DNA from 2 places in the Paenibacillus sp. ALJ109b genome. Region 2 is predicted to be linked to the other one. Evidence: predicted binding sites of a transcription regulator. Region 2 holds the regulator's gene; the other holds the start of a gene.
The links. Region 2 encodes CtsR, which represses protease genes until heat stress. Its sites were predicted from a motif close to ATGGTCAATAAAGGTCAAACA; they were not measured.
Positions count from the first base shown of each region.

Region 1: a site for CtsR is predicted at 10,200-10,220, ahead of clpP (ATP-dependent Clp endopeptidase proteolytic subunit ClpP). Genes of this name have one in related genera too.

Region 1 is NZ_JAAIFP010000031.1:44,324-59,435, reverse strand. Features, by position in the region: gene G3352_RS26320 (class I SAM-dependent methyltransferase) at 7-801, shown strand; gene G3352_RS31510 (S8 family serine peptidase) at 1,181-5,707, shown strand; gene G3352_RS26310 (CynX/NimT family MFS transporter) at 5,799-7,034, opposite strand; tRNA gene G3352_RS26305 (tRNA-Arg) at 7,328-7,401, opposite strand; gene G3352_RS26300 (hypothetical protein) at 7,592-8,569, shown strand; gene tig (trigger factor) at 8,705-10,033, shown strand; gene clpP (ATP-dependent Clp endopeptidase proteolytic subunit ClpP) at 10,410-11,000, shown strand; gene clpX (ATP-dependent protease ATP-binding subunit ClpX) at 11,013-12,266, shown strand; gene ispG (flavodoxin-dependent (E)-4-hydroxy-3-methylbut-2-enyl-diphosphate synthase) at 12,390-13,487, shown strand; gene lonB (ATP-dependent protease LonB) at 13,657-15,112, shown strand, end outside.
Region 2 is NZ_JAAIFP010000010.1:354-15,465, reverse strand. Features, by position in the region: gene cysE (serine O-acetyltransferase) at 1-183, opposite strand, end outside; gene gltX (glutamate--tRNA ligase) at 778-2,241, opposite strand; gene ispF (2-C-methyl-D-erythritol 2,4-cyclodiphosphate synthase) at 2,275-2,751, opposite strand; gene ispD (2-C-methyl-D-erythritol 4-phosphate cytidylyltransferase) at 2,748-3,440, opposite strand; gene G3352_RS12770 (PIN/TRAM domain-containing protein) at 3,534-4,619, opposite strand; gene G3352_RS12765 (nucleoside triphosphate pyrophosphohydrolase family protein) at 4,794-5,189, shown strand; gene pssA (CDP-diacylglycerol--serine O-phosphatidyltransferase) at 5,312-6,043, opposite strand; gene disA (DNA integrity scanning diadenylate cyclase DisA) at 6,087-7,163, opposite strand; gene radA (DNA repair protein RadA) at 7,177-8,544, opposite strand; gene G3352_RS12745 (ATP-dependent Clp protease ATP-binding subunit) at 8,838-11,300, opposite strand; gene mcsB (protein-arginine kinase McsB) at 11,489-12,559, opposite strand; gene mcsA (protein-arginine kinase activator protein McsA) at 12,588-13,112, opposite strand; gene G3352_RS12730 (CtsR family transcriptional regulator) at 13,143-13,604, opposite strand; gene G3352_RS12725 (GNAT family N-acetyltransferase) at 14,076-15,112, opposite strand, start outside.

The DNA of each region.
Region 1 (15,112 bases), on a different contig from region 2:
TCAATCATGAAAGCGATGGTGGTATCCATGCAATCGATTAATCAATGGCAAGCGGATGAGTATGACAACAAACTTGGCTTTGTTTCTGGTTACGGTAAAAGTTTAATCTCATGGCTTCAACCTCAAAAAGGGGAGTATATCCTTGACTTGGGATGTGGAACGGGGGATTTGACGTACGAAATCTCTGTAGCGCAGGCTGAGGTAGTTGGCATGGATGCATCACCGGACATGATTCGCCGTGCAAAAGAGAAGTTTCCAGATATCGAGTTCATGGAGGGTGACGGACATCAGTTTGCGACGAACAAGCTCTATGATGCCGTCTTTTCCAATGCAGCTCTGCATTGGATGCGAAGTCCTCGACTTGTAGTGGATAGTGTATGGAAGTCTTTGGAGCCTGGAGGACGTTTTGTGGTGGAGTTCGGTGGCAAAGGCAATGTACAGATCATTGTAGATGCATTAGAAGAAGTGTTTGAACGACACACTGGCATTCGTGGATCAGAGCGAAACCCTTGGTATTTCCCGACGATCGGGCAATATAGCAACATTCTCGAACAATGTGGATTTTTGGTGCGACAGGCCTATCACTATGACCGTCCTACCAGATTGGCGGATGGTGAACAGGGTATAGAGGGCTGGTTGGCTCATTTTGGAGGGGACTATTTTGAAGGTTTGAGTCAGGAGCAAATTCAGAAGATCTGTCGTGAAACTAGCCAAATCGTTGTGCCGAAGCTCTGGAAAGAAGATGCAATCTATGCCGATTATAAGCGTCTTCGAATTGAAGCAGTGAAGCCGGGAAGTTAAATAAGCAAAAGATGTGTCACTGTTAAATGAATTAATAAAATATTTTTCATGAATCCATCGATCACATATAGGCTGGGAATCTCTTTCGGAATGAAGAGGCTCTTGGCCTTTTTTCCTATGTTGTATTTAAAAATTGAATTATTCAATCGACAAATAAATACAATTCCACATTTTTCTCTTACTCAAGAACCATATAAGTAATTTTTATATCATATTTGTAATTATTTAGAAGGTGAATGTGCTATTTTAGTAGAATAATTTACCAAGGGTCAATCTACTTGCAGATAGGGCGGTGAGTTGTCACAGGTATTGCAGTACTTGTCATTGCAGGACCCAAGATTGGTGAGGTACTTTCATATTGAGAAGGAGGGGCATAGCCTTGAATAAACGATTGATATCCATATTGTTAAGTATCCTAATGACTTTTTCTATCATTATGCCAGCGGCCGGAGCCGCTCCTGTAGGTGTTCAGCTTGAGAACTCGCTAAGCAAGGCCGAAGCCAAACAATGGCGAGAAATTCTTGCCCAGCGGGAAGGCAAGCTTGCAGCAGATCCATTTTTGGACAAGAGCCTGGAAGGTCTTGGAGGGGAGAAAACAAGAGTAATTGTTGAGCTCTCCAATAAACCAGTTGCTGTTGCGCAAGGCGAATCTACCCTCTCTGGAAAATCTTTTACCTCCTCTATGGAAACAAAGGCTGTGAATCAAGTCGAGCAACAACAACAGTCATTTGTACATAGCCTCACTCAGAATAAAATCAAACACGAAGTATTGGAAAATTACGCATATGCTCTGAATGGTGTAGCCATTGAACTTAAGGGCAACCAATTGGGGCAATTGCTTCGCATACCAGGCGTTGTCAGTGTATACCCTGACCTTGAAATTAACGTAGCCCCGGAAACAGATGAAGTGAATCCTTATATGAAAGATACCGCACCATTTATTGGCGCCCCTGAAGTATGGAATCTGGGATACAAAGGAAAAGGCGTCAAAGTTGGAGTTATTGATACAGGAATCGATTATGAACATCCTAATTTGCAAGACGCCTACAAAGGTGGATGGGATTTCGTTGAAAATGACAATGATCCTTATGAGACAACACGTGAAGAATGGAAAGTATCTGGCGCACCTGAATTTAATGCCAATGGAAGCGCCTATTACACATCCCACGGTACTCACGTAGCCGGTACCATTGCTGCTCGTGAAGCAGGGGACTACGGCATTGTCGGGGTTGCTCCTGAAGCCGATGTCTATGCATATCGTGTTCTTGGGCCCTACGGAAGTGGTCAAACTTCATGGGTGCTTGGTGGAATTGACCGTTCCGTTGCCGATGGCATGGACGTAATCAATCTCTCGTTGGGTAACGTTGCCAATGATCCAAGTTATATCACTTCAGTTGCACTTAATAATGCCATGCTGTCTGGCGTGACTGCAGTTGTGGCAAGTGGTAATGATGGTCCGAATCGTTATACATTAGGTTCTCCAGGAGCATCGGCTATGGCAATCACTGTAGGTAACTCCACGGGGCCTAGCCAAAGCATTACAGCCAACACTCATTTCTGGATTGGTGAGGAAGGTGAAGGTACGCTTCCTGAAGAACAACCTGTCCCTGAAGTTGAGCCGTCTCCTGAACTGGGAACAGCACCGGGTGCTGATACTCCTGAAGTTCCGGCTCAAGGTGAACCATCCACCACAACGGAAGATGTGACCGGTGAGGTAGCTCCATCAACAAACGAAGCTGCATTGTCTGAATCAGCATCTGACGATGATACAGCTTTAGATGTGGAAGCCAGCCAATCAGAAGAGGGTATTCAGCCAGCCTCGCCTTCGGCACCAGTCGAAACCTCTCCGGAGGTTGCACTTGTGAAAGAAGAGCCTGCGATTGCTCCAACTGAAACGGAGCAAAATCCATTGGCTGTTACTGAGTCGGTGTACCGACTTGATGTAATGGGCTGGAGTCTTTCAGCAGATCCCGAATCGGTTTTGACGGAACAATATGATCTTGTATTTGCAGGATTGGGTAAACCGACCGATTTTGAAGGCAAGGATTTTACAGGCAAAGTGGCTTTTGTACAGCGCGGTGAGCTGGCATTTGTAGAGAAAGTAGCCAACGCCAAAGCTGCTGGTGCAGTTGCTATTATCGTATATAACAATATTCCAGGCCCGATCGGTGTGAGTTTGGGAGATAATTTTGAACTTATTCCAACCTTGAGCATGTCGAAGGAGGATGGAGAAAGTATCAAGGCTGAGCTGGATGCCGGTCAAAGCGTTGAAGTGAGCTTCAGTGACTTCGTTAAAGGTCAAACGGCTGGCGATGAAATGAATCCATCCAGCTCCCGCGGACCAGCCAAGGTGACTCTGGATATCAAACCGGATATAGTTGCACCGGGTACCAGCATTCTGTCTACTGTTCCTGCCTATGGCAAGGACGAGCCTGAAGCAGATTATTCACAGGCTTATGATCGTAAATCAGGTACAAGTATGGCCACACCTCATGTTGCCGGACTAGTTGCCCTATTGATTGAGAAGCACAGTGACTGGACACCATTTGATATTAAAGTAGCACTCATGAACAATGGTAAAGTGCTCGACACAACCAATTACGATGTGTTTGATCAAGGTGCAGGACGTATTCAAGCAGTGAAAACGATTGATCCTGCTGCATTTGTTAAAGTATTGGATGTAACGAAATATACAGAGAATGGCGTGGCTGTCGAGAAACCAAATGTTACAGGTAGTGTCAATTTTGGCAACTTCCTCAGCACGGACGAAAAAAACGTCAGCAAAACGATCAAAGTGGAGTCGCTGAATGGCAGCGGTGGAAACTACACTGTAAGCGTGAATCCAACACGTACTATCCCTGGTGTATCCGTTGCGGTGGACAAGAGCTCTTTTACACTGAATGGTGAGGAAGAGTTACAGGTTACTATTACAGTTCCAAAAGGTGTTACTGCGGTAGCAGAAGCGCAAGGATACCTTCAGTTGTCTAATGGAACGGACACATTTAGTGTTCCATATGTCGCACATTTCAATCTTACATTGGCAGGCGTTAAATACATTGAGACTGTGAAAGGTACAGAAAAGAACCCGTTCCATTATCCATTGAAGTCTGATGGTACGTTGGATAAACTCAATGTAGCTATGGAATTCTACAATCCTATGAATTTTGCCCTTATTGAGATCTTTGATGGCCTTAACCCGGATGGGGGCTATTATGGAGATGGATATATTGGATCTATTTTTGGAAACTACTATAGTTTCGCTGCTAACACAAGATATAATCTGGAGTGGGATGGACAGTATGCAGACTACACTACCGACGAGGTAACAAATATTCCAGATGGTCTTTATACGGTTGACATCACTACAATCGGTGTTGATGGCAAAACGTATATCGAAGATACTTCTCCATTTTTGGTGAAAAAAGCAGCGCCTGTTGTAACAGCACCAGATAAGTTGGAAGTGGTGCAGGCGGACAAAGAAGCTTTGACAGGTAATGTTGATGATCTTTATATCGTAGCCGCTCCAGCGCTAAAAAATGGATGGGATACTGAACTTGATGTAACAGCTTCATTGAAGGCTGGGTACACTGTGAAAGATACATCGAATAAGAAGATTGATGAAGGTGCCTTTGAAGTTGAAACAGACGGTTCATTCACTCTTAGACTCGGCAAGTTGTTAGCTGGGGAGTACATTGTGGAAATGTCTGTTGAGGACTTACAAGGTTTGACTGGAACAGCGTCTACATCACTTCTGGTGAAAAAAAATCCTGATCCGGAAGTTCCTAATCCTGGTACACCATCACCGGGCTCTGGTTCAGGGTCTTCAGGCGGATCGAGTTCTTCCAATTCTTCTCCATCACCTGCACCAACGCCTACAATTAAAGGTGACGCATCTATATCTGAAAAGAAAAACGCTGACGGAACTACACAAGCTACAGCAGCGATTTCCGAAACGGTAATCAATACACAGTTGCAGGATGATAAGAGGGAAATCAAGCTGGATTTATCAAGTGTTGAGTTTGACAAATATAGTCTAGTAGATCTGACAATCAGTAAGGCCACTGCATATAAAATTCAAGCCTCAGGTAAAAATCTGATTATTGAGGGCAAAACGTTCAATGTGAATATTCCTGCTGCTTCTTTAACGGATTACGTCACAGATACAGGATTTAGCTTGAAGTTGCATGTTGCAGAAGGTAAGGATAGCAAACAAAACGAGAACATTGTTTCTCAAATTGTGTCTATTGATCTTGATGCTGACAAATTCAAGCACAATATTGGACTTACTTTGAAGTATGATGTGAAGTCTGTAAAAGACGTACGTAAAGTTATTGCTTATCATCAGACAACAACAGATACTTGGCAGCCTGCATCTTTGTCCAATGCGTCTCAAAAAGGACAATTGGAATTCAATGTAACACAACCAGGTTCTTATGTTGTTGTAGAAAATGCTGTAACTTTTGGAGACATCAACAGCCACTGGGCTAAAGATGAAATCGAAGTTATAGCCTCTCAACAAATTGCTAAAGGTATTAGTGCTAGCACATTCTCACCGAATAGTACCATTACTCATGCAGAATTTGCGACGTTGCTAGATCGTATTTTCGAAACGGGAATCGATTGGGAAACACGTAGTAAAGAAGCGAATGCGCAGGACCAATTGACACGCGAAAATATGGTTTTGATGATTGCAGATGCTTTGGAAATAAAACAAGGAGTAACATCCATTGGATTCAAAGATGAAGATCAAATTTCAGATGGAGCGAAATCAGCTGTTCATTTTGCTGTAGAGAATGGTTTGGTAAAAGGTATGTCTGGCAACAAGTTTGCTCCAAAAGCTACATCAACTCGTGCTCAAGTATCTGTCGTTCTATACCGTCTACTTGAATATCTGGATAAGCTTTAATAACTATTCTGATCACAGTGTGAGTTTATCAAAAAAAGAGACCTTTCCATTAGAAAGGTCTCTTTGCTTATATAATGGAAGGGCCTATTCATCATGAACCAATCAAACGGTTGGCACTTGCTTTCAATCCCATGAAAAGTAACAGAACAGCAAGTGTAACTTGCAAAAGCAATGGAAGGGTCCATCCTTGTGTCCAATCATGAAGCACCCCGAACAGCAACGGCCCGACGGCTGCCAGCATATACCCAAAGGATTGAGCCATACCTGAAAGTCCCGCAGCCTGTCTTGCATCAGACGTACGCAGTACAAAAAACATGGTTACAAGTCCGAACGAAGCCCCGGCTCCAACGCCGGCCAAAGCAACACCGACGGTTACGAGAGAGGAGATGCCGCTCAAAAGGAATGCGTACCCCAGAATCAGACATGAACCTGTAATTGCTGTCAGCCCACGTTGATCTTTCATTCGTCCAGCCAGAATGGGAACGATGAACGTTACCGGAACACTAACCATTTGCATCAGGGATAACATCCAGCCCGCTGAAGAGGAACTGAAACCCTGATCAGATAGAACCTCTGGCAGCCAGGTAATTGTAGTGTAAAAAATTAAAGATTGCAGTCCCATGAACAATGTGACATACCAGGCTAAGGAAGATGTAATAAGGCGAACCGGCTTCGCTTCCGTTTTCGAAGCCACGTAAACTTCGCCGCGACGTCCAGAACGGACGTGAGGCAGCCAGAGAATGAGGGCCAAAATGGACAGTATAGCCCACATGCCGAGTGAAGCATGCCAACCCATGGAGGTTAAGCCTGCCGCAGGAACGCTGATTCCTGAGGCGATAGCGCCCCATATATTCATGGACACAGAATAAAGTCCGGTAACGAGCCCCACTCGCAATGGGAAATCCCTTTTGATTAGACTGGGCAGCAATACGTTGCTCAGGGCAATGCCACATCCAAGGATCGCTGTTCCTGCAAAGAGAACGGGTACAGAGGGCATAAACCGGAGGGATACGCCTATGGTCACGAGGATTATGGCAGTTAACAGAGCGGTTTCTAGTCCGAATCTTCGCGCCAATTGTGGAGCGAACGGAGAGATTGCCGCGAAGGCAAGCAAAGGAAGAGAGGTGAGTAAGCCTGCCAATGTATGACTTATTCCTGTATCTGTACGGATCAGTTCCACAATGGGACCTGTTGCCGTAATAGGTGAACGCATTGTTGCTGCGATAACGATAATGCCTGCCAGCAAGAGCCCAAGTTTCATGGATGCTGACGATGAATTATCGACTGCAGAGCGGTCAGGTGAGTTTTGACGTAAAGATGATGGCATGGTAAATCTCCTATAGTTTATTTGTCTAATATGTATACTTTGATACATACATATACATAAACAAGCATAACATCCCGTGTCAACATCAGCCGATTAACGTATTCAATCATCCCCAGAACGCAAAAAAAAGCTTCCCGAAGGAAGCTTTTCTTTAATTACGTCCCAGGAGGGATACTCTCCTTGCAGTCGAGACTGCGAAGTAATCCTACCGAAGTTTATGCTCCGACGAACCATCGGGGTTTTCATCCCCAGAACGCAAAAAAAAGCTTCCCGAAGGAAGCTTTCTTTAATTACGTCCCAGGAGGGATTCGAACCCCCGACCGACGCCTTAGAAGGGCGTTGCTCTATCCAGCTGAGCTACTGAGACATGAAATTTTTCAAGCAAAATTGATTTTATCATAAATAATGATGAATATCAAACATTTTATTATAATATATTTTTCGTATATGATATTTGGCGGCGGTAACGTTTTTTTCATTATAATTAAGGTTATGTTAGAATATCAGAAGAACTCAAAAAATAGATCGACTTTCGTTTAATATACATCTATTTATGGTTGATTGCGACTGGAGATTCAGGATACAGAGGAGGTGCTCCTATTAAGGAATCCACGACCCCGGAAACCGAGCACAGTAACAATATCGTGCTGTTTCCTAAGACGCTGGACTATTACCAGATTCAATTGACGGTTATGCTAGAAAATGAACGATATGGTGAAGCGATGGACCTGCTTCGCTTTTTGCTGCAATGCCAAGGGCAGGAAGAACGGCATTACGACGAATGGCGAGCCCTGCTCGAATGGCTTGAAGCTGCATTCCCTCATTATGGGGAAGATTTACCCGAGGTTCGTGAAGAGCGTGAGGAAGAGGAAATCAGCGAAGAGGACATGGCACGTCAACATGCCCGATCCAAGCTTGAGCAGGATGACGGCTATGCGGATAAACTTCTTCGTACCGTGATGGAGGAACCTTTATCTGAACAAACGATGCTGGCGCTGGAGCAGCTTGCATATCTCGATCGGCCAGAAATTGATGATTCGCTTACCGGTTGGCTCAAAGACAAGACACTGCATCCTTTACTTCAGTTCCGTGTGCTTCAGACATTACGACGCCGAGGTGTTCAAGGCATTATTGCGTTTACTCGTGGGGAAGAGCCGGTTGAAGTGGAGATTGATACAGTTCCGCTGAGACCTGAGGATTTCCCGATTCAGATCGTTCAGATTCTTGAAAGGGTAGCAGATCAGACGGAGGTTCATGAACCTACGCTCTTTTATTTTGCACAAGAACTGTGGATTCAATATGTCATGGCCGTGTACGGAACCCGTGATTACCTGTCCATGCTGGAAGAAAATGATTCCATGACAGATATATGGGCAGCTGCTCTACATATGACCGTTGCAGACAGTCTGGGCGGTTCGCATGACGAGGAAGATACTCGCTCAATGTATGCTGTGACAGGGGCGATGCGCTTTCGTCTGGAGCAAGCATATCGATCGATGAAGCAGTTTGTTTCTGCCGGTTTGGATGGTCAATAGGACCCGGAAACGTTTTCCTCAAACCGTATCAAGGGATTCCCCTTGAAAAAGAATCTAATCTTGTTTATACTAAAATGGTTATTTTGTACGTGATTGCCTACGTGAACATGCGAATTTTGGAGGGGAAAGTATACAATGAAAGCAACTTGGGAAAAGATAGAGAAGAACCTTGGGGTTCTTGAGGTTGAAGTGGGTGCAGATCGTGTAACTGCAGCACTCGACAAAGCTTTTAATAAAGTAGTTAAACAAGCAAACGTACCTGGATTCCGTAAAGGTAAAGTTCCACGTTCGATCTTCGAAGCTCGTTTTGGTGTGGAAAGCTTGTATCAAGAAGCAATTGACATTTTGCTTCCTGAAGCTTACACAGAAGCAATCGACCAAACGGATATCTTCCCGGTTGATCGTCCTGACGTAGATGTCGAGCAATTCGCTAAAGGACAAGTATTCAAGTTCAAAGCGAAAGTAACCGTTAAACCTGAAGTTACACTGGGTGACTACAAAGGCGTTGAAGTTGCTGTAGCCAAACATGAAGTAACGGATGTAGAAGTGACTGAAGAGCTCGAGCGTCTTCAACAACGTCACGCAGAACTCGTTGTTATCGACGAAGGTGCTGCACAAAACGGCGACGTTGCTGTAATCGACTTTGACGGTTCCGTTGATGGTGTACCGTTCGAAGGCGGACAAGCTGAGCGTTATTCCCTGGAACTTGGTTCCAACACATTCATCCCAGGATTTGAAGAGCAGGTTGTGGGTCTTTCCACAGGCGACTTCAAAGACGTTGAAGTAACTTTCCCAGAGAGCTACCATGCAGCTGAACTGGCTGGCAAAAAAGCGGTATTCAAAGTGAAAGTACATGAAATCAAACGTAAACAACTTCCTGAACTGGACGACGAGTTTGCAAAAGATGTTAGCGAATTCGATACGCTTGAAGAGTACAAAGCTGACCTGAAAACGCAATTGGAATCCCGCAAAGCAGATGAAGCCAAAGCAGCTCAAGAAAATGCTGTTGTAGAAAAAGTGGCTGAAAATGCTGAAGTGGATATTCCTTCTGCAATGATTGACAGCGAAGTACAAAACATGATGCGTGATTTCGACAACCGTCTGCGCAACCAAGGTATGAACCTGGAAATGTTCCTGAGCTTCTCCGGTCAAACACAAGCTGACCTGAGAGGACAAATGCAGGAAGATGCTTCCAAACGTGTTCGTAACAACTTGGTTCTTGAAGCAGTTGGTAAAGCGGAAAACATCGAAGTGTCTGACGAAGAAGTTAACCAAGAACTCGAAAAAATGGCTGAGTCTTACAAGCGTCCTGCTGAAGAGATTCGTGGCATTCTCGAGGGTAATGGTTCCCTGGACAGCCTTCGTGACGAAGTGAAACTGCGTAAAACGATCGATGTTCTCGTTGAGAACAGCAAAGTCGTTGAAGCTGTTGAAGCTCCAGCTGCAGAAGCTGACGAAAAATAAGACAAGCTGTTATGTAATGAACAGCTGAATAAACGATAAGGCACGTGAATCATTGCGTGCCTTATTTTTAAATTATGGCATCCATTTTATAGAGGATTCAGTAATAATATGGATGGGATTCGTTGTGACATTGGTTATGCACATTCAACGTCCTATGGTTCTCCTGCAAATAAAAAAAGGTGAAACGGCATAGGATTGCTCCGATTTGCACATACATAGAAAACATGGTTAAATATGATCAGGCAAAAAAGTAAACTCACTCTGTCTTGACACCACTTGTGAAAAATGACATTGTCACAGGAACGTGTTAGAATGAATTTGGGTTTGCTTTACAGGTAGCCTATGTCTAATTACATGTAGAAAAGAGGTTGGTCTCATGAGTCTGGTGCCAATGGTTGTTGAACAAACCAATCGAGGCGAGCGGTCTTACGATATATATTCGCGTTTGCTGAAGGATCGCATTATCTTTTTAACCAGTGCGATTGATGACGATGTAGCCAATCTTGTCATAGCGCAGCTTTTGTTTTTGGCAGCCGACGATCCTGAGAAGGATATCAGCTTGTACATTAATTCACCTGGTGGTTCTGTCACCGCAGGGATGGGTATATACGATACGATGCAATATATCAAGCCGGATGTATCGACCATTTGCGTAGGTATGGCAGCAAGCATGGGCTCGTTATTGCTGACAGCCGGTGCTCCTGGCAAACGATATGCGCTGACTAACAGCGAAGTGATGATTCATCAGCCGCTTGGCGGCGTTCAAGGACAGGCTGCGGATATCAAAATTCACGCAGAATGGATTATTAAAACACGTCAGAAACTGAATCAAATATACGTCGATCGTACAGGTCAACCCCTTGAGAAAATCGAGCGGGATACAGACCGTGACTTTTTCATGAGTGCTGAAGAAGCCAAAACGTACGGCATTATTGACCAGGTGCTCAGCAGACCGATCAATTCCTAAAGGGGTGGTTTCATGTTTAAATTTAACGATGAGAAAGGGCAATTGAAATGCTCTTTTTGCGGTAAATCTCAGGAACAGGTGCGCAAGCTGGTCGCTGGACCGGGCGTTTACATTTGTGATGAATGTATCGAACTGTGCACTGAAATCGTAGAGGAAGAGCTCGGTCATGACGAAGAACTGGACCTCAAAGATATTCCAAAACCGAAAGAAATCCGCGACATCCTTGACCAGTACGTCATCGGACAGGATCAGGCGAAGAAGTCTTTGTCTGTAGCGGTTTACAATCACTATAAACGGATCAACACACAAAGCAAGATTGAGGACGTTGAATTGCAAAAAAGTAACATTTTGCTGTTAGGACCTACGGGTTCTGGTAAAACGTTGCTTGCGCAAACGATGGCCAAAATCCTTAATGTTCCTTTTGCTATTGCTGATGCAACTTCATTGACGGAAGCAGGTTATGTCGGCGAAGATGTAGAGAACATTCTGCTCAAGCTGATTCAAGCTGCTGATTATGATGTGGAAAAAGCAGAGCGCGGCATTATTTATATCGATGAAATTGATAAAGTAGCGCGTAAATCCGAGAACCCATCCATTACACGTGATGTATCGGGTGAAGGTGTTCAACAAGCGCTCCTGAAAATTCTGGAAGGAACTGTAGCTTCTGTACCGCCACAAGGTGGTCGTAAGCATCCACATCAGGAATTCATCCAGATTGATACCACCAACATCTTGTTTATTTGTGGCGGTGCCTTCGATGGTCTCGAGCAAATGATCAAACGCCGGATCGGTAAAAAAGTCATCGGCTTTAACACCGTTGCGGAACAAAAAGATCTTAAACCAGGTGAATATCTGGGTATGGTATTGCCGGAAGACTTGCTGAAATTCGGTCTGATTCCGGAGTTTGTAGGCCGTTTGCCAGTTATCTCCACTTTGGAGCCGCTGGACGAAGATACACTGGTACGGATTTTGTCCGAGCCAAAAAATGCGCTTACGAAACAATACCAAAAATTGCTTGAACTGGATAATGTAAATCTGGTGTTTGAACCAGGAGCATTACTGGCGATTGCGAAGGAAGCCATTAAACGAAACACGGGTGCACGTGGTCTGCGCGCAATCATCGAGGGCATTATGCTTGAGATTATGTACGAAGTACCTTCCCGTGATGATGTTACGAACTGTGTCATTACCGAAGAAGTCGTTGAGAAGAGAGTCGTGCCTGAACTAAGCCAATCCAAGGACGACAAGCAGGAAGAAAGTGCCTAACTAAAGGTTAATATTCCGTTTCAACACTGAAATATAGACTTGTCAGTTCTCCACTCCTGGCAGAAGGCGAATTCATGTCTCTGTCAGGGTGGAGCTTTGACGTTGTGGGGAGAGAAATCACTCATGTTTTTAAGACAAGATACACGACCCGTAAAAGTGGGTAACTTAACGATTGGTGGCAGCAACGAAGTCATCATCCAGAGCATGTGTACAACGAAAACGGCAGACGTTGAGGCGACCGTGGCAGAGATTTTGCGTTTGGAAGAAGCAGGCTGTCAAGTGGTGCGTGTAACGGTGAACAATGAGGAAGCTGCAGCAGCCATCAAGGAAATCAAAAAACGGATTAATATCCCGCTCGTAGCGGACATCCATTTTAATTATAAACTGGCGCTCCTTGCGATTGAGAACGGCATCGATAAAGTACGGATTAATCCCGGCAATATCGGTAAACGTGCAAAAGTAGAGGAAGTCGTGAAAGCTTGTAAAGAGAAGGGTATTCCGATTCGAATCGGGGTAAACGCAGGATCTCTGGAAAACCATTTGCTTGAGAAATATGGTTACCCAACAGCTGATGCTATGGTAGAAAGTGCACTTTATCACATTGGTATTCTGGAAGAACTTGATTTCCATGATATCATCGTGTCTCTCAAAGCATCGGATGTGCCGATGGCGATTGAGGCGTATACCAAAGCAGCTCAAATCATTCCGTATCCGTTGCATCTGGGCATTACCGAGGCGGGTACGTTGTTCTCTGGTACAATCAAAAGTTCTGCCGGTATGGGTGCCTTGTTATCGATGGGTATTGGTTCGACGATGCGGATATCGCTTAGTGCAGACCCGGTTGAGGAAATCAAGGTCGCTCGTGACCTGCTCAAAACCTTTGGTCTAATTTCCAATGCAGCTACGCTGATTTCCTGTCCTACCTGTGGGCGTTTGGATATCGATCTGTTCTCCATTGCGAATGAAGTGGAAGAGTATATCTCCAAACTCAAGGTGCCGATCAAAGTATCGGTGTTGGGTTGTGCCGTTAACGGTCCGGGTGAAGCCAAGGAAGCGGATATCGGTATTGCCGGTGCACGTGGAGAAGGCTTGTTGTTCCGTCATGGTAAAATGATCCGTAAAGTTCCGGAAGAAATCATGGTTGAGGAATTGAAAAAAGAGATCGACAAAATCGTGGAGTCCTATGAAACGACAGGCGTTATTCCTGGCCGCTCGCACTGATTGATTTATATATCGTTATGTAACAGTCCGTCATCATTGACGGGCTGTTTTTTGTTCTCAAACATACAATTTCCCGATCACCCGTTTACGTCTCGGTGAAAAGGCTATACTACCAAGTATTAGCATGATCTCATATGAGAATAGGGATAGAACAGGAGGATGTTGAGACATGGAATTTGGTATGGTCATAATGATGATTCAGTTATTTTTTGGTGTGGTGATCGGTTTGTATTTCTGGAATTTGCTTCGTGGGCAGAAAACGAATCGCGGTGCGGTTGAGCGTGAATCCCGCAAGGAACTGGAGAAGCTGCGGAAGTTGCGCTCCATTTCACTCACCAAGCCCCTGTCAGAGAAGACACGTCCGGCAACCATTAATGACATTGTAGGGCAAAAAGACGGACTTCGCGCCCTTAAAGCCGCACTATGCAGTGCTAATCCTCAGCATGTCATTATATATGGACCTCCAGGGGTAGGTAAAACAGCTGCGGCAAGGGTGGTTTTGGAAGAAGCCAAAAAGAATCCGTCATCTCCCTTCAAGGCCGATGCCAAATTCACGGAACTCGACGCCACAACGGCGCGTTTTGATGAACGGGGTATTGCTGACCCTTTGATTGGTTCAGTGCATGATCCGATCTATCAGGGAGCAGGAGCGATGGGCGTAGCTGGTATTCCTCAGCCGAAACCCGGTGCCGTTACGAAAGCGCATGGAGGGATGCTTTTTATTGATGAGATTGGTGAATTGCATTCCATCCAGATGAATAAACTGCTGAAAGTGTTGGAGGACCGCAAGGTCTTTTTGGAAAGTGCGTACTATAACTCGGAAGACACGCATACTCCTGCTTATATCCACGATATTTTTCAAAATGGTCTGCCAGCCGATTTTCGTCTTGTCGGAGCGACGACTCGTTCGCCCCATGAACTGCCTCCAGCCTTGCGCTCGCGGTGCATGGAGGTCTATTTCCGTCCATTGCTGCCCGAAGAGATTGGGCAAATCGCAGAAGATGCTGTTCAGAAAATCGGATTCAGTCCGTGTCCAGAAGCAGTGGATGTGGTTAAGCGCTATGCAACCAATGGTCGTGAAGCGGTGAATATCATTCAGCTCGCTGCTGGGCTGGCATTGACTGAAAAACGTGAAACGCTGCAGGCTTCGGATGTGGAATGGGTCGCTGGCAGCAGCCAAATTCAGCCCCGGCCAGATCGCAAGGTGCCTTTGCGGCCGCAGATCGGTTTTGTGAATGGCTTGGCCGTATATGGACCGAATATGGGCACCATTCTGGAGATCGAAGTATCCGCTGTTCCGGCTCTTCGAGATCAGGGACGAATTAACATCACGGGAGTTGTGGATGAAGAAGAGATTGGAGGCGGTTCGCGCACGCTCCGGCGAAAAAGCATGGCTAAAGGCTCGGTTGAAAATGTGTTAACCGTATTAAAGGCCATGGGTATTCGTCCTAACGATTATGATTTACACGTCAACTTCCCAGGTGGAACGCCAATTGATGGACCATCTGCAGGAATTGCTATGGCGACAGCCATTACATCAGCCATCCAAGGGCGTCCGATTGACCATGAGACAGCGATGACTGGCGAGATCAGTATTCATGGGCGGGTAAAACCGATCGGCGGCG
Region 2 (15,112 bases):
ACGGCTGACCTGTGAAATGAACCGGGCGAAAGAAAACCATTTCCGCTTGTATAAAAAGTGTGCCACCCGGTGCGCCCATATCGCATGCAGCCCCGAGTAGGTAAATACAACTTCAAACCATCCCCGGGCCGCCGGATCGTTTTCAAACACCGCCTGGATATCTGATCTGATCTTCTTGAACATGCTCGTTCCCCTCTTGTTCAGGTCTTCGTCCTCCGGCTTACCGGACGGCGCGGCCCTCATGGTAGTGTACTTCCGACTCGACCTAAATAGAAAACGCCCCTGCAGCTATTAAGCTGCAGAGGCGTTTATCGCGGTCCCACTCTGCTCGGTTCATGCCTTAACATACAAGAACTAGGCTGCCTGTTATAGCCGCCTCATGTCCTTGCACAAGAATGAACCCTCAACAGTTCCGTAACGGGAACCAACCGTCACAACCTATCCTGACGTTTTCCTCTCTCCTACATAACGAGAGGCGGGGCCGGATTCGGCTATGCAGCTCACGGGTGCATTTCGACTGACGGACAGCGGATGGCTCACAGCCACCGCAGCAAAGAATCCTGTTCTTTACTGCGGGGCCATCCTCTCTGAATCTGTCCGGTTCAACCTACTTCTCCCGGTCTTTGCTGTTTTTATGATGAATGATAAAATCATACCATTTAACCTTTGTGTTGCTATTATAGCGAAAAGGTTATGGACTGACAACAATCTTCCTTCATATCGGTATAAACGAAGTTCTATCCTTAAGTCCAAAGTAGACTCTAATAGGGGCGTTTCTTATGCGCCTTTTACCTGAGCATGCAATCGATCAATCACCGTATCACGGCCAAGCAGTACAATCGTTTGGTTCAGATCACGGCCATGAGTCTGTCCTGTCAGAGCTACACGAATCGGCATAAACAACTGTTTACCCTTAAATCCGGTCTCTTTCTGAACTTCTTTGATCAGCGCAGCCATTTTACTTGGTGTAAATTCGTCGCTAGCCTGTACTTTATCTGCAAATGCCTTCAGAACGATTGGTACCTGCTCCTCAGCCAGTACAGCAGCTCCTTCACTTTCCAACTCCAGGTGGGAACGGAAGAACACTTCCGACAATTCCACGATATCGGAGGCAGAATTCATTTGCTCCTGGTAGAGATGAACAAGCGTATATGCCCATTCTTTCTGTTCAGGTGACAGCTCAGCGGCAATACGTCCCGCTTTTTGCAGATGTGGAATCGCCATTTCGGCAATGCGATCCGGGTCCGCATTTTTGATGTAGTGGTTGTTCAAGTGAGCCAGCTTGTGAGTATCAAATACCGCCGGGCTCTTGGACAGACGCTTCGTATCAAAAATGGAGATTAACTGCTCCTGCGAGAAGATCTCTTCTTCGCCTTCAGGGGACCAGCCAAGCAGGGAGATGAAGTTAAACATCGCTTCAGGCAAATAGCCGAGCTGATCATATTGTTCAATAAACTGAATAACGGACTCGTCACGTTTACTCAGCTTTTTGTGGTTTTCATTCACGATCAACGTCATATGACCGAATTGCGGCGGCTCCCAGCCAAGCGCTTCATAAATCATCAGTTGACGCGGTGTGTTAGAGATGTGATCTTCGCCACGCAAGACATGAGAGATCTTCATCAGGTAATCATCCACAGCAACTGCATAGTTGTACGTGGGAATGCCGTCTTTTTTCACAATAACGAAGTCGCCGGATTCCTTGCTGTTGAATGAGATTGCTCCTTTGACCATGTCATCAAACGTATAGATGCGTTCTTCCGGTACACGGAAACGAATACTCGCCACACGGCCTTCCGCTTCAAATGCGCTCTGTTGCTCCGGTGTCAGATCACGGTGTTTACCCGAATAACGCGGAGTTTCTCCACGTGCTGTCTGTTCTTCACGTTCTTGCTCCAGCTCTTCTTCCGTGCAATAACAACGATAAGCCAGACCTTTGTCCAGCAGTTCCTGCGTATATTTACGATAAATGTCCAAACGTTCCGTCTGACGGTATGGTCCGTACTCGCCGCCGACATCAATACTTTCGTCCCACTCGATTCCGAGCCATTTCAAGTATTTCAGCTGACTTTCCTCACCACCGGCAATGTTGCGTTTCACGTCCGTATCCTCAATACGAATAATGAATTTGCCGTTATTATGTTTGGCATACAAATAGTTAAACAGCGCCGTACGGGCGTTCCCGATATGCAGGTGTCCCGTTGGACTCGGCGCGTAGCGCACGCGAACTTCGGTGCTCATAATATCCCCTCCGTCTCTAATTGGTTGATGATATCACACGCGAACAAGGCAAACAACCGATTGGGCAGCTATACCCTCTCCCCGTCCGGGGAATCCGAGTTGCTCTGTTGTTGTCGCTTTGACATTCACCTGAGTTACATCCGCTTCAAGTGCCTTGGCAATAACCTCGGCCATCTGCGGAACATAAGGTGCCATCTTCGGTTTCTGTGCAATTATGGTTGAATCGATGTTCCCCAGACGGTATCCACGATCCTTCACCAACTGCCACACATGCTCCAGCAGTTTCAGGCTATCCGCATCCTTGAACTCCGGATCGGTATCCGGGAAGTGTTTGCCAATATCCCCAAGTGCAAGCGCACCAAGAATGGCATCACTGATGGCATGCAGCAGCACGTCTGCGTCCGAGTGACCCAGCAGTCCTTTTTCATAAGGGATCGTGACCCCGCCAATAATGCATGGGCGTCCCTCTACCAGTTGATGTACATCGAATCCCTGTCCTACACGTATCATCGCTTCTTCTCTCCCTTGAGCAAAAACGCGGCGTATTCCAAATCTTCCGGCGTCGTTAATTTGATATTCGTATAACTGCCTTCCACAACCTTGACCGACATTCCCTGGCGTTCAGCCAGCATTGCGTCATCCGTTCCTAGAAATCCGTCCCGGTCCGCCGATTCGTACGCAAGCAGCAGGGAAGAAAGACGAAAAGCCTGCGGGGTTTGAATGCTCCACAGACTGCTGCGGTCCGGCGTCGCCGTAACGATTCCATCCGCATTTACTTGTTTGATCGTATCCTTCACTGGAACGGCCAGTACAGCTGCTCCACCCGACATAGCGGCCTTCATACATCCCATAATCTGCTCACGGTTTATAAAAGGACGTACCCCGTCGTGAACGAGGACCCAGTCTGTCCCTAGTGCCTTAAGGCCTTCGTGGACCGAATGCTGTCTCTCTTTCCCTCCGGGGATGACACGGACACGTGATTCCAGTCGGTATTCTTTTACCCAATCCTGGCTGCGTTCAACATCGGCAGCTCCCGTGACCAGCACCATTTCGCTGACCTCGTCCATAGCCGCAAACACTTCAAGCGTATGTATGAAAACGGGCTTGTCCTGCAGCAGCAGAAACTGCTTACTCTCGGTTGTTCCCATCCGGGTCCCCCGACCTGCCGCCACAATGACAACACCCCACCCTTTATCCATGCCGCAATCCCTGCCTTGTCTGTCAGTTTACCGTTCGGAGATATAATACAGTTATATTATAAACTCTAACGATACACTACCCATCATACCGCTTTATTGGGCTTTTTCCAACAGTTTCGGCTTGGCAAAAATCATTCGTCCCGCTGACGTCTGCAGCACACTGGTCACCAGCACTTCCATCATCATGCCGATATACTCGCGTCCGCCTTCCACAACAATCATCGTGCCATCATCCAGATAGGCTACACCTTGACCGTGTTCCTTACCATCCTTAATAATCTGCACCATAATCTCCTCACCTGGCAATACCACCGGCTTAACCGCATTGGCGAGATCATTGATGTTTAGCACGGATACGCCTTGCAGTTCACAGACCTTATTCAGGTTGAAGTCGTTGGTGACAACTTTGCCCTGAAGCACCTTGGCGAGTTTGACCAGTTTACTGTCCACTTCGGAAATTTCCTCGAAATCACCTTCGTAAATGAGAACTTTGACGTCCAATTCCTTCTGAATTTTATTCAGAATATCAAGCCCTCTCCGTCCTCTGTTCCGCTTGAGCAAGTCCGATGAATCGGCAATGTGCTGCAATTCTTCCAGAACGAATTCCGGGATTACAATCGTTCCCTCGATAAATCCGGTTTTGCATATATCCGCGATGCGACCATCGATAATTACACTGGTATCCAAAATTTTGTGCTCTTCCAGCCGTCTCTCCTCATCTACCTCGGGATGACCCCAGCGTCCTGACATCCAGAAGGCCGCCAGATCGTCTTTCTTCGCCATGGCAAGCATATAGCCTGTATAGCTACTTACGACCGTCAGCGCCACCTGAAGCACCTCTCCAGCCGTCCCAAGCCATGCCACACAAGGATATAACAGCAAGGCCACCAGCAGTCCTGCAACTGTACCCGCCGCACCTGCAGCCAATTCTTTCATCGGTACTTTGGCCAAAGAATCAATACTATTATGCAGTCTGGTTGCCATTAATGTTCCACCGATGTTACACATGGACATAAACAATACAGCACCTAGTAGGGTTGATACCCCAACCCCCAACAATCCTGCTGATTGAATCCATTCAGCCATCCAAGGGACGGATTTTCCTGCCAGATGATATGCCGTGTAGCCGAACCATGCACCGCACAATCCTGTAAAAGTTAAAATGCCTTTTTTCCACATAAGTCCCTGCACCTCCTTCAATATATCTTCATCTTTATATCCAGTATGATCCAATTCCCAGATTGCTAATCCTGCTTTTGAAGAACTTTTTGGAAATGTTGCAATCGTCAGTTGAAAGAAGGTAAATTATTGGCATATAATGAATTCAATTCATATCCCGAGGTGAGTAGCAAAATGAGTACGCTAAGTTTACAGGCTTTTCAGGATCAAGTTTCCGAGCTGTTGCTGCGTCATCGCAGCCTGATTGATGTACTGTCCAAAACAGGACAAGCCGGCGCCTCTGTCAACCGTGCCGTGTCCAAGGCCATTACCGAATGCGGCTGCATTGAGCTGCACGCCACCAAGCAGAAATATGCCCCTGAGAGCGATATTGCTCAATCAAAAGGCCTGCTGGAAACGCATGTGGAAGGTGAATTGTGCGAGAATTGCAAAGAGGTAATCAGCTCTGAACTGGGGCGGAACCTGTTTTATATGTCGGCTCTCTGCAATCTACTGGACATCAACATGGAAGAGGTCGTAAATCACGAGTCACAGAAATGTTCGACGTTAGGGATGTTCAATTTGTCGTAAACAATACGTATTTCGTTGCAAATGGTTAAGTTACCGTATAGATTTGAAAAACAAAAATAAGCACGCATTCTCCTGTCAGGAGCGTACGTGCTTTCTTTGTATTTTCCAGAATACTGGATTACCTAGCGATCGGAAGGACGGGAAGACTTCTCTTCTTTACGCTTTTTGGCTCGGTTACGTGAGGCTGCCGTCCGCATATTATGCTTCATCCCATATAGAGCGTATAACACAAGTGGAATAAAGATCAATTTGGACAATTGTTCTGGAAACATGACCGCCACCACTACCGCAAAGACGATAACCCAAGGTGCAATCCAAATCGCTTTGCGCGGCAGACCAACCTTTTTGAAGTTGGGGTATTTCAGCGAACTTACCATCAGATAAGATAACAGCAACGTCGCAATCATCATACTTACAGGACCGATATCCTTGTTAAAGAGGGACAGTGTTGCCAGAACCCCTCCGGCCGCTGGAATCGGCAATCCTGTGAAGTACCCGGGGATGCCGGGGCGAACGTTAAACCGGGCAAGCCGGATAGCCCCACAAATTGGAAAGCTTGCGGTTGCGATCCAGGCGAGAACCGGAGTTGCGTCCTGAAACGAGACCATGAATATAATCAGAGCTGGAGCTGCACCAAATGAAACCATGTCCGACAAAGAATCCAGCTCTTTACCAAACTCACTCTGGGCATTAAGCGCACGTGCCACACGGCCATCCAGACCATCCAACAACATCGCAATAATGACCAAAATGGCAGCCAAACTATAATTCCCATCAATTGAAAGCAGGATTGCCATCATTCCAAGAAACAGATTACCCAAGGTAAAGAGATTCGGAATGAATCTGGTTAACATCGTTGTTTCACCTCATTATTTTCAAGCCGTTATAGGCAAACCCTTACATTTGTCTGTCAATAAACATCTGCTCCTGCAAACGCTTGAGACCTTCCTTAATGGTTCGGGCGCGTACCTCTCCAATCCCGTCCACTTCGTCCAGCTCTTCAATTGTAGCCATAATGACATGAGGCAATTGTTCGAATTGATCCACCAGGTTATGGATGATGACATTCGGCAGGCGGGGTATCTTGTTTAATACCCGATATCCGCGAGGTGCAACCGAATCTTCGGATGTAGCCGCTGATGAAGGATATCCCAACAGACGTACGATATGATGTGCATCCAGCAATTCATCGTCCGACAATCTTTTCAGACCAACGATAATCTCACGGATTCTGTCATCACTGTCATCACGGGCATAGTCCTTATACAGTAGCCATGCTTCCTCTTCTGTTGTACCGACGAGTTCCTCCATCTGCATAGAGATCAAACGACCCTCGTTGCCGAGTTCATGAATGTAACGCTTAATTTCCGTTTTGATACGCATAACCATTTCCGTACGCTGAATGACATTGACCACCTCAGGAATCGTCACCAGTTCCTCAAACTCGGAGGCGCTCAGATTCGTAAGCGACTGCGTCAAAACAGCTTTGTATTTCTCCAAGGTTTGAATCGCTTGATTCGCCTTGGTCAAGATAACCCCAATTTCCTTGAGGGAATACCGTAGTGTTCCTTGGTATAAGGTGATAATATTCCGGCGCTGCGATATAGATACGACTAATTTTCCTGTTTGTTTCGCGACACGCTCAGCCGTCCGGTGACGGATCCCCGTCTCAGATGAAGAAATGGATGAGTCAGGAATGAGCTGAGTATTGGCGTATAGGATACGCTTTAAATCCTCGCTTAGGATGATGGCACCATCCATCTTGGCGAGTTCATACAGATAGTTCGGGGAGAAATCACAGTTAATCGAGAATCCTCCATCCACCACTTCCATTACTTCAGGGCTGTATCCTACAACCAGCAGTGCACCCGTCTTGGCGCGCAGCACGTTCTCCAGACCTTCGCGGAAAGGTGTACCTGGTGCGATCAGCCTTAACAATTCGTTCATATTATCCAGTTGGCTCGAATCTTTCATCTTGTTATGCCCCCTAATCTAAAGCAACCGCTAGTGCATCTGCCACGGTATTCACACCGATCAGTTGTATCCCGCGAGGATGTTTCCAGCCCTTTAAGCTTTTTTCTGGTAAAATGACACGCTTGAAGCCCAATTTCTGAGCTTCTTTCACACGTTGTTCAGCCCGTGAAACGGCCCGAACCTCACCCGTCAAACCGATTTCCCCAAAGATGACGTCATCTGGCTTGGTCGGTACATCTCTCAAGCTGGATGCGATACTTACAGCAACCGCCAAATCTACTGCCGGCTCATCTAATCTCACACCACCAGCTACGTTTAGATAAGCATCCTGTGTTTGCAAGAACATGCCCATTCGTTTCTCCAGTACCGCAATAATCAAGTTTAATCGATGGAGATCTACCCCTGTTGCCATACGTCGGGGAGAAGGGAAATGTGTGGTTGAAATCAATGCCTGCAATTCCACAAGCAGAGGACGTGTGCCCTCCATGCTGGCAACTACGGTAGAACCCGCCACACCCAGTGGACGTTCTGACAAAAAGAGCTCAGAAGGGTTGCCTACTTCACGAAGTCCATCTTCGCCCATTTCAAAAATGCCGATCTCATTGGTCGAACCAAAACGGTTCTTGACCGCACGTAAAAGGCGATACGTATGATGCCGCTCTCCTTCAAAATAAAGAACACAGTCCACCATATGCTCCAACATACGTGGACCGGCAATAGCACCTTCTTTCGTAACATGCCCCACAAGTACGGTTGCAATGCCTCGCCCTTTGGCGATCCGCATGAACCGTGATGTACATTCCCTTACCTGAGCTACACTGCCGGGAGCACTGGTGACTTCTGGCAGATATACGGTCTGAATGGAGTCGATGACTAGAAAATGCGGCTGGATCTGCTCCACCGCTTCCTCAACCCGCTCCATATTGGTCTCACATAGTACATATAACTCAGGAGACAGCGCACCCAGACGGTCAGCCCGCAATTTCGTTTGCTTAACTGATTCCTCGCCTGAGACATATAACACGCGCAAACCTGAATGAGTCAATGCATGAGATGTTTGCAACATCAATGTTGATTTTCCGATTCCGGGGTCTCCGCCCACCAGAACGAGAGATCCTGGAACAATTCCGCCGCCCAAAACCCGGTTCAGCTCTTCAATTCCAGTCTGTACACGCGGTTCCTGACCGCTATCTATATCTATGATGGGAAGTGGCTTATCTTTACTCTCAAAAAGAGGGGAATTTCTTCCTTGTGTTTTGACCACCGTTTCGGTTTCTTCCACCATCGAATTCCAAGACTGACAACCCGGACATTTGCCGTACCATTTGGGGGCTTCATAGCCGCATTCCGTACACTGAAACTTGGTTTTAACTTTGGCCACTTCAGCACTCCTAGGATTTATTTTATAACAGCATTTTGCATTTTTCGACGAATTTTGCCTAAACTCCCTGACGTGCAGGGTTAATAAAAGTTTACCATTGTTTGAGATTTTTCGTAAAGGATTATCGCAAACTTTACACATGTTCGTAGCCAGTTCAAATTTTGTTTTCTGATAAACAACAGCTTTGGGGCTCTGACTGGCACAAAAACACAAAAATCCTTCCCGACTTAAGCCAGGAAGGATTTTTGTTTTATACATCAGACTCAGTAGTTATGTCACTAGTTAAGTGACACTTATTTCGTTTCGATTTCCTCAGTGGAAGGAACAACAACGTCTTTTTTCGTTACAGACAATGCCCCGTTCTCTTCATCAATTAGCAATGAATCACCTTTGGTTACATTACCCGTGAGCAACTCTTCAGACAATTTGTCTTCGATATGCTTTTGGATCGCCCGACGAAGCGGACGCGCACCGTAAGCTGGATCGAAGCCAGCTTTGGCAAGGAAATCCTTGGCATTGTCGGTGAGTTCGAAGTCAACCTCGTATTCACGTAGCCGTTTCCGAAGCTCCTCACTCATCAGTGTAACAATCTCAGCGATGTGTTTCTCTTCAAGAGAGTGGAACACGATAATTTCATCAATCCGGTTAAGGAACTCTGGACGGAAGCTTTTCTTCAGCTCATCCATGACTTTACCCTTCATGTTATCATAATCCGCACCTGCATCCACAACTGCTGTGAAGCCGAGTGTAGAGTTACGTTTGATCGCTTCAGCACCCACGTTGGATGTCAGAATAATCAACGTATTTCGGAAGTCAACAACGCGACCTTTGGAATCCGTCAGACGACCATCCTCAAGCACTTGCAGCAAGATATTGAATACTTCCGGATGTGCTTTCTCGATTTCATCGAGCAGGACGACGGAGTAAGGTTTGCGACGAACTTTCTCTGTCAGCTGCCCACCTTCTTCGTATCCAACATATCCCGGAGGCGCTCCGACGAGTCGGGAAGTGGAATGCTTCTCACCATACTCGGACATATCGATCCGGATCACTGCATTTTCATCGCCGAACATCGCTTCAGCCAGAGCACGAGCCAGCTCGGTTTTACCTACCCCGGTAGGACCTAGGAAGATAAATGAACCCATCGGACGTTTAGGATCTTTCAATCCGGCCCGAGCACGACGAACTGCACGACTGACGGACTTCACAGCCTCATCTTGGCCAATGACACGTTCATGAAGAATAGACTCCAGGTTCATCAAACGTTGTGTTTCTTCTTCTTTCAGCTTGTTCACCGGAATTCCAGTCCAGTTGGCTACCACTTGCGCGATATCCTCAGGCGTTACTTCAGAATCCGTGCGACCTTGTTTTTCTTTCCATTGGTTCTTCGTTACATCCAGCTCTTCACGGATTTTTTGTTCCGTGTCACGCAGAGCTGCTGCTTTTTCGAATTCTTGGCTTTGAACCGCTGCGTCTTTTTCCTTACGGATATCTTCGAGACGGCTTTCCAATTGTTTGAGGTTTGGTGGAATCGTGTAAGAGTTCAATCTTACTTTGGAGCCCGCCTCATCAATCAGGTCGATCGCTTTGTCCGGTAGGAAACGGTCTGTAATGTACCGATCAGACAGTTTAACAGCCTGCACAATCGCTTCATCTGTAATTTTCACCCGGTGATGCGCTTCGTAACGATCACGCAAGCCGTGTAAAATCTGAATTGCTTCTTCTGGAGAAGGCTGATCCACCGTGATCGGTTGGAAACGGCGCTCCAGGGCAGCATCTTTCTCGATATATTTGCGGTATTCATCCAGTGTTGTTGCACCGATGCACTGCAATTCTCCACGGGCCAAAGCCGGTTTCAAAATGTTCGAAGCATCAATTGCACCTTCTGCTCCACCTGCACCAATCAGGGTATGCAATTCGTCGATGAACAGGACAATGTTACCCGCTTGACGAATTTCATCCATAATTTTTTTCAGACGATCTTCGAATTCACCACGATATTTTGTACCTGCGACAACCGAACCCATATCTAAGGTCATGACACGTTTGTCACGCAAAGTCTCCGGAATTTCGTTGGCGATGATTTTTTGTGCAAGTCCTTCAGCGATGGCCGTTTTACCTACACCTGGCTCACCGATCAGTACCGGGTTATTCTTGGTACGACGGCTCAGAACCTGAATAACACGTTCGATTTCTTTACTACGTCCAATCACTGGGTCCAGGTTGTTCTCTCTGGCATACGCCGTAAGGTCACGTGCCAGACTGTCCAGTGTTGGTGTGCTGACATTGGCAGGTGTACCGTTATGACTGGATACGGCTTCACTGCTGCCAAGCAGTTGCAGTACTTGTTGACGTGCCTTGTTCAAACTAATACCCAGGTTGTTCAGCACACGTGCCGCAACCCCTTCGCCTTCACGAATCAATCCAAGCAGGATATGCTCTGTGCCTACATAGGTATGGCCCAATTTGCGAGCTTCATCCATAGACAATTCAATTACTTTTTTCGCACGAGGCGTATATGCAATGTTCGTAGGTTGCTCTTGGCCACGGCCAATCAGCGTTTCTACTTCATCTTGAATTTTTTCCAATCCGAGTCCCAGGCCGATCAGCGCTTTGGCTGCGATGCCTTCGCCTTCACGAATGAGGCCGAGCAAAATGTGCTCTGTACCGATGTTATTATGACCAAGACGGACAGCTTCTTCCTGCGCCAATGCGAGCACCTTTTGGGCCCGTTCCGTAAATCTTCCAAACATCATATCTCCTGCACCTCCATGGTTTTGGATAAAACGGGGGCTGTTAAAAGGATCCCACCGTATTCTTCATATCATTTTTGTTTGCAGCCATGCTGCGAATAAAATCATTCAGCATTCATTTATAGAAATGCTCTATTATATAAAAAGCCGCAGATGCGACGTGAAACCTTTATAAACAACTCTTGATCAACCTAAGATTGATTGGCTGCACTGATCGTATCACGGATCAACTGAGCCCGATATATGTCACGCTCATCTGTCCGCATGTCTTCCCCAAATGTTTTCTGCAAAAAGCCCGGCTGTGTCATCACATTCAACTCGTTCATCACGGTTATGGACAAGCCGTCCAACAAGCCGAGATCTACGCCAAGTCGAACATCAGACAGACGCTGTGCAGCTTCCTTCGAATCGACGATGGCTGCATGGGACAGTATGCCGTATGAACGCATAACCCTGTCGGTAATTCGGAGTCTAGAGTCCGTAATTAACCGTTCTCTAGCAGTTCGCTCATGCCCAATCATCTGTAACACAACACTATGCAGGTTATCGATGACTTCTTGTTCCGTCTGTCCCAGTGTGATCTGGTTCGAGATCTGGAACAGGTTACCCATCGCCTCACTGCCTTCACCGTAAATTCCCCGTACAGTCAGTCCGACTTGGGAGACTGCGGTTAGAATGCGGCCAATCTGCTGTGTCATCACCAGAGCGGGCAAATGCATCATGACAGATGCTCTTACACCTGTACCTACATTCGTAGGACAGCTGGTTAAATATCCTCTGCGGTCATCAAAAGCATAATCCACATGCGCTTCAAAAGCATCATCTATGGCGGAAGCTTTCTCCCAGGCTTCTTTCACCTGGAACCCCGGATAGAGGCACTGGATACGAAGATGATCCTCTTCATTAATCATAATACTGACAGATTCATCCTCACTGAGAATAACAGCACCATTTCTGGATTCGTTCGCAAGACTAGGACTGATCAGATGTTTCTCTACCAGCACCCGTTTGTCAAGGTCATCGATATCAATCAGATCCAAGGTATGAAAATCTCCAAAGGCATGAACGTCATCGTACTGAAGTACTTCGCTCAGCTTATTCAGCACTTCTTCCGATTGCTCATTGGAAGCCAGCATCGGAAACGGATAATGCTGCAGGTTGCGTGCGATCCGGACTCGGCTGCTAATGACGATTTCGGAATCAGCCGCATCACTGCGCATCCAGTCGCTGAGCGCCTTCTCTGTAAAACGAAGATTAGGCATTACGCATCCCTCCTACTCATCACAAACTTTACTCCTGAGCTATTTCTTTTTCAAGTTCCCTGATCTGATCACGAATTTGAGCAGCTTCTTCAAACTCCTCTTGCGTTATACTCTCCTGAAGATCCCGTTTCAGATCAGCAATCTGTCGTTTCACCTTGATGCGGCCACCAGCTCGTGCAGGCACTTTACCCACGTGGGAAGTGCTACCATGAACCCGTTTGAATAGCGGGTCCAAACGACTGTCAAAATATTTATAACAAGAACTACAGCCAAAGCGGCCGATTTTGCTAAACTGTGAATAGGTCATCCCGCATTCTTCACAACGAAGGGATTGCGCAGGTGTTGCTCCTGCACTGCCATTTTTGCCTGTAGGCTCAAAATCAAGCAACCCGGACAATAAGTTATGAATGGAAAATCCGTTGGATGTTCCGGGAATCATTTCCCCTTTTTCACGAGCGCATGACTCACAAATATGGAATTCCGTCTTCTCTCCGTTCACGATTTTCGTGAAATGGAGTGTTGCCGGACGTTTGTTGCATTCTTGGCACAGCACAATGATGTACCCCCTTGATCCCGATAGTTTTCATTTACCGAGCAAAGATATTAACATCGCCTTTAACATTCTGGCACGAATTTGATCCCGGTAAGGAAGTTTGACCAATATAATCTCTCTCGATACAGCTGCCCGCATCAACCCGGCTTCCCTTTTGCTTAAGAAACGTGCTTCTTCCAGTTGGTAGATCAGACCTTCGGCAGCTGTCTGCCCGATCTCATCTCCAATACTATGGTGCAAATGGTTATGCAGAGCCGAGTGAGCCGGCAATTCAATCCGCTGTATGCGAACATAACCGCCGCCGCCACGTTTACTCTCTACAAGGTAACCTTTTTCGAGTGTAAATCGGGTGCTGATGACATAATTGATCTGGGAAGGCACACATGAAAATTGGTCAGCCAGATCATTACGTTGAATTTCGACCATTCCTTCGGGACTTTCATGCAAAATACTCTTCAGATATTGTTCGATAATATCAGAGATATTACGCATCCACTCATCCTCCACTGTCTGAAACGTTAAGTCAATAAGGACCCACACGCCCCTACAGAGTACACCTTCTCAACCCATTTAACCAATCAAGGAAACAGCGAAACTGATCTTCAACGGTCTTTAACGGGAGAGCGAAGGACGCTCGAAGGTCCTTTAATATTGCTTTTATCCGCTGATGTGCACTACCTCTAAAATGGCTCCCACCACCGGATTGCAGAAAGAAAGCTACGTAAGTATTTAACCTTTAGTTGACTTTGACTTTCTTTGACTTTATATACATTATAGCATATTTTGTGGTTTTGCCAAGAGGGAGCACTATTCATTTTTTACGATTTTACACGAAATATTCGGCTGACACAAAAAAACCTCTCCAAAATAGCTGGAGAAGTCCATTTGTCTCATACTAGCAACGTAATGCTATACAAGTTAATCTACAAAATTGATCCTAGAATATTCGTTACTCTATGAGGATCAGAAAAAATCAAGTAGATACGTTTCCCGATCAGGAATCGCTTGTTCCAGAGCCTTAATCGCTCCATTCGGCCCTTCAATTCTACCTATTTGAGCCATCTCTGAGGGCCTGCGATACCCCATCAGTATTGCTGTGAGCGCCTGAATGTCTACTTTAACAGTCTGATCTTTAGCAGCCGGCTCCGATGTTTTCCAAATCGAAGCTGTACCGTTCATCGCCACATTCAACTGCCATACCCCTTCATTCCATGGTGCGTGTGCATCCTCTACCTGGAGATTAATCTGTACTGGTGAGTCTGGGCTCGCAAAAGGATACTGTGAAATAAATTGTTCTACACTCACAATACGTGCCATGAAGAAAGGTACAATTTCCTGCTGAATCCGCGGATTATCTAATTGAAAAGCAAGCATATCACTGGCTGGTGCCTGTAAAGTGACTTCCTCAATCATAGAATCATGGTTGGCAATAAAGGTCCATAAACCTTGTCTTGCCTCTTCATTCAGATAAATGATCTCTCTAATGGTAAACTTTCTTTCCTTAACCTCATATAAAACATAGCCTTGTGCTTTACCAGCTTCATCATAATATACGACTTTCTGGTTGGCTCCATTAGTGAGAACTGAGTTCTCCCATCTCGCATCATCCCGGATCAAAGTTCCGTTATAGCGCTCAGCATACGCACTGTATACTTCCTTTAATACGCTGAGTCCGGGATCACCACGGCGAATTGTTCCAAGGGTTGCCTTTTTCGCAGGCAGATGAGCTGTAGGCACTTTATATCGTTTAAACTCAACATACGTCTCCCATCCATATCTGCGATAAAATGCAAAAGAGAACGGATGCAAAAACGATATACTTTGTTTGTTACGGTTCATTTCCTCCAGCGCATGCTTCAACAGCCCAGCTACCCAGCCTTTGCGTCTATATTCTGGCCATGTGGCTACTCCCGCAATACCGCCCATCTCGAACGATCTCCCATGAATATAGGTTTGAAAAGGAATAATGTGAAGTTTGGCACCCAATTGTCCCTCCTCAA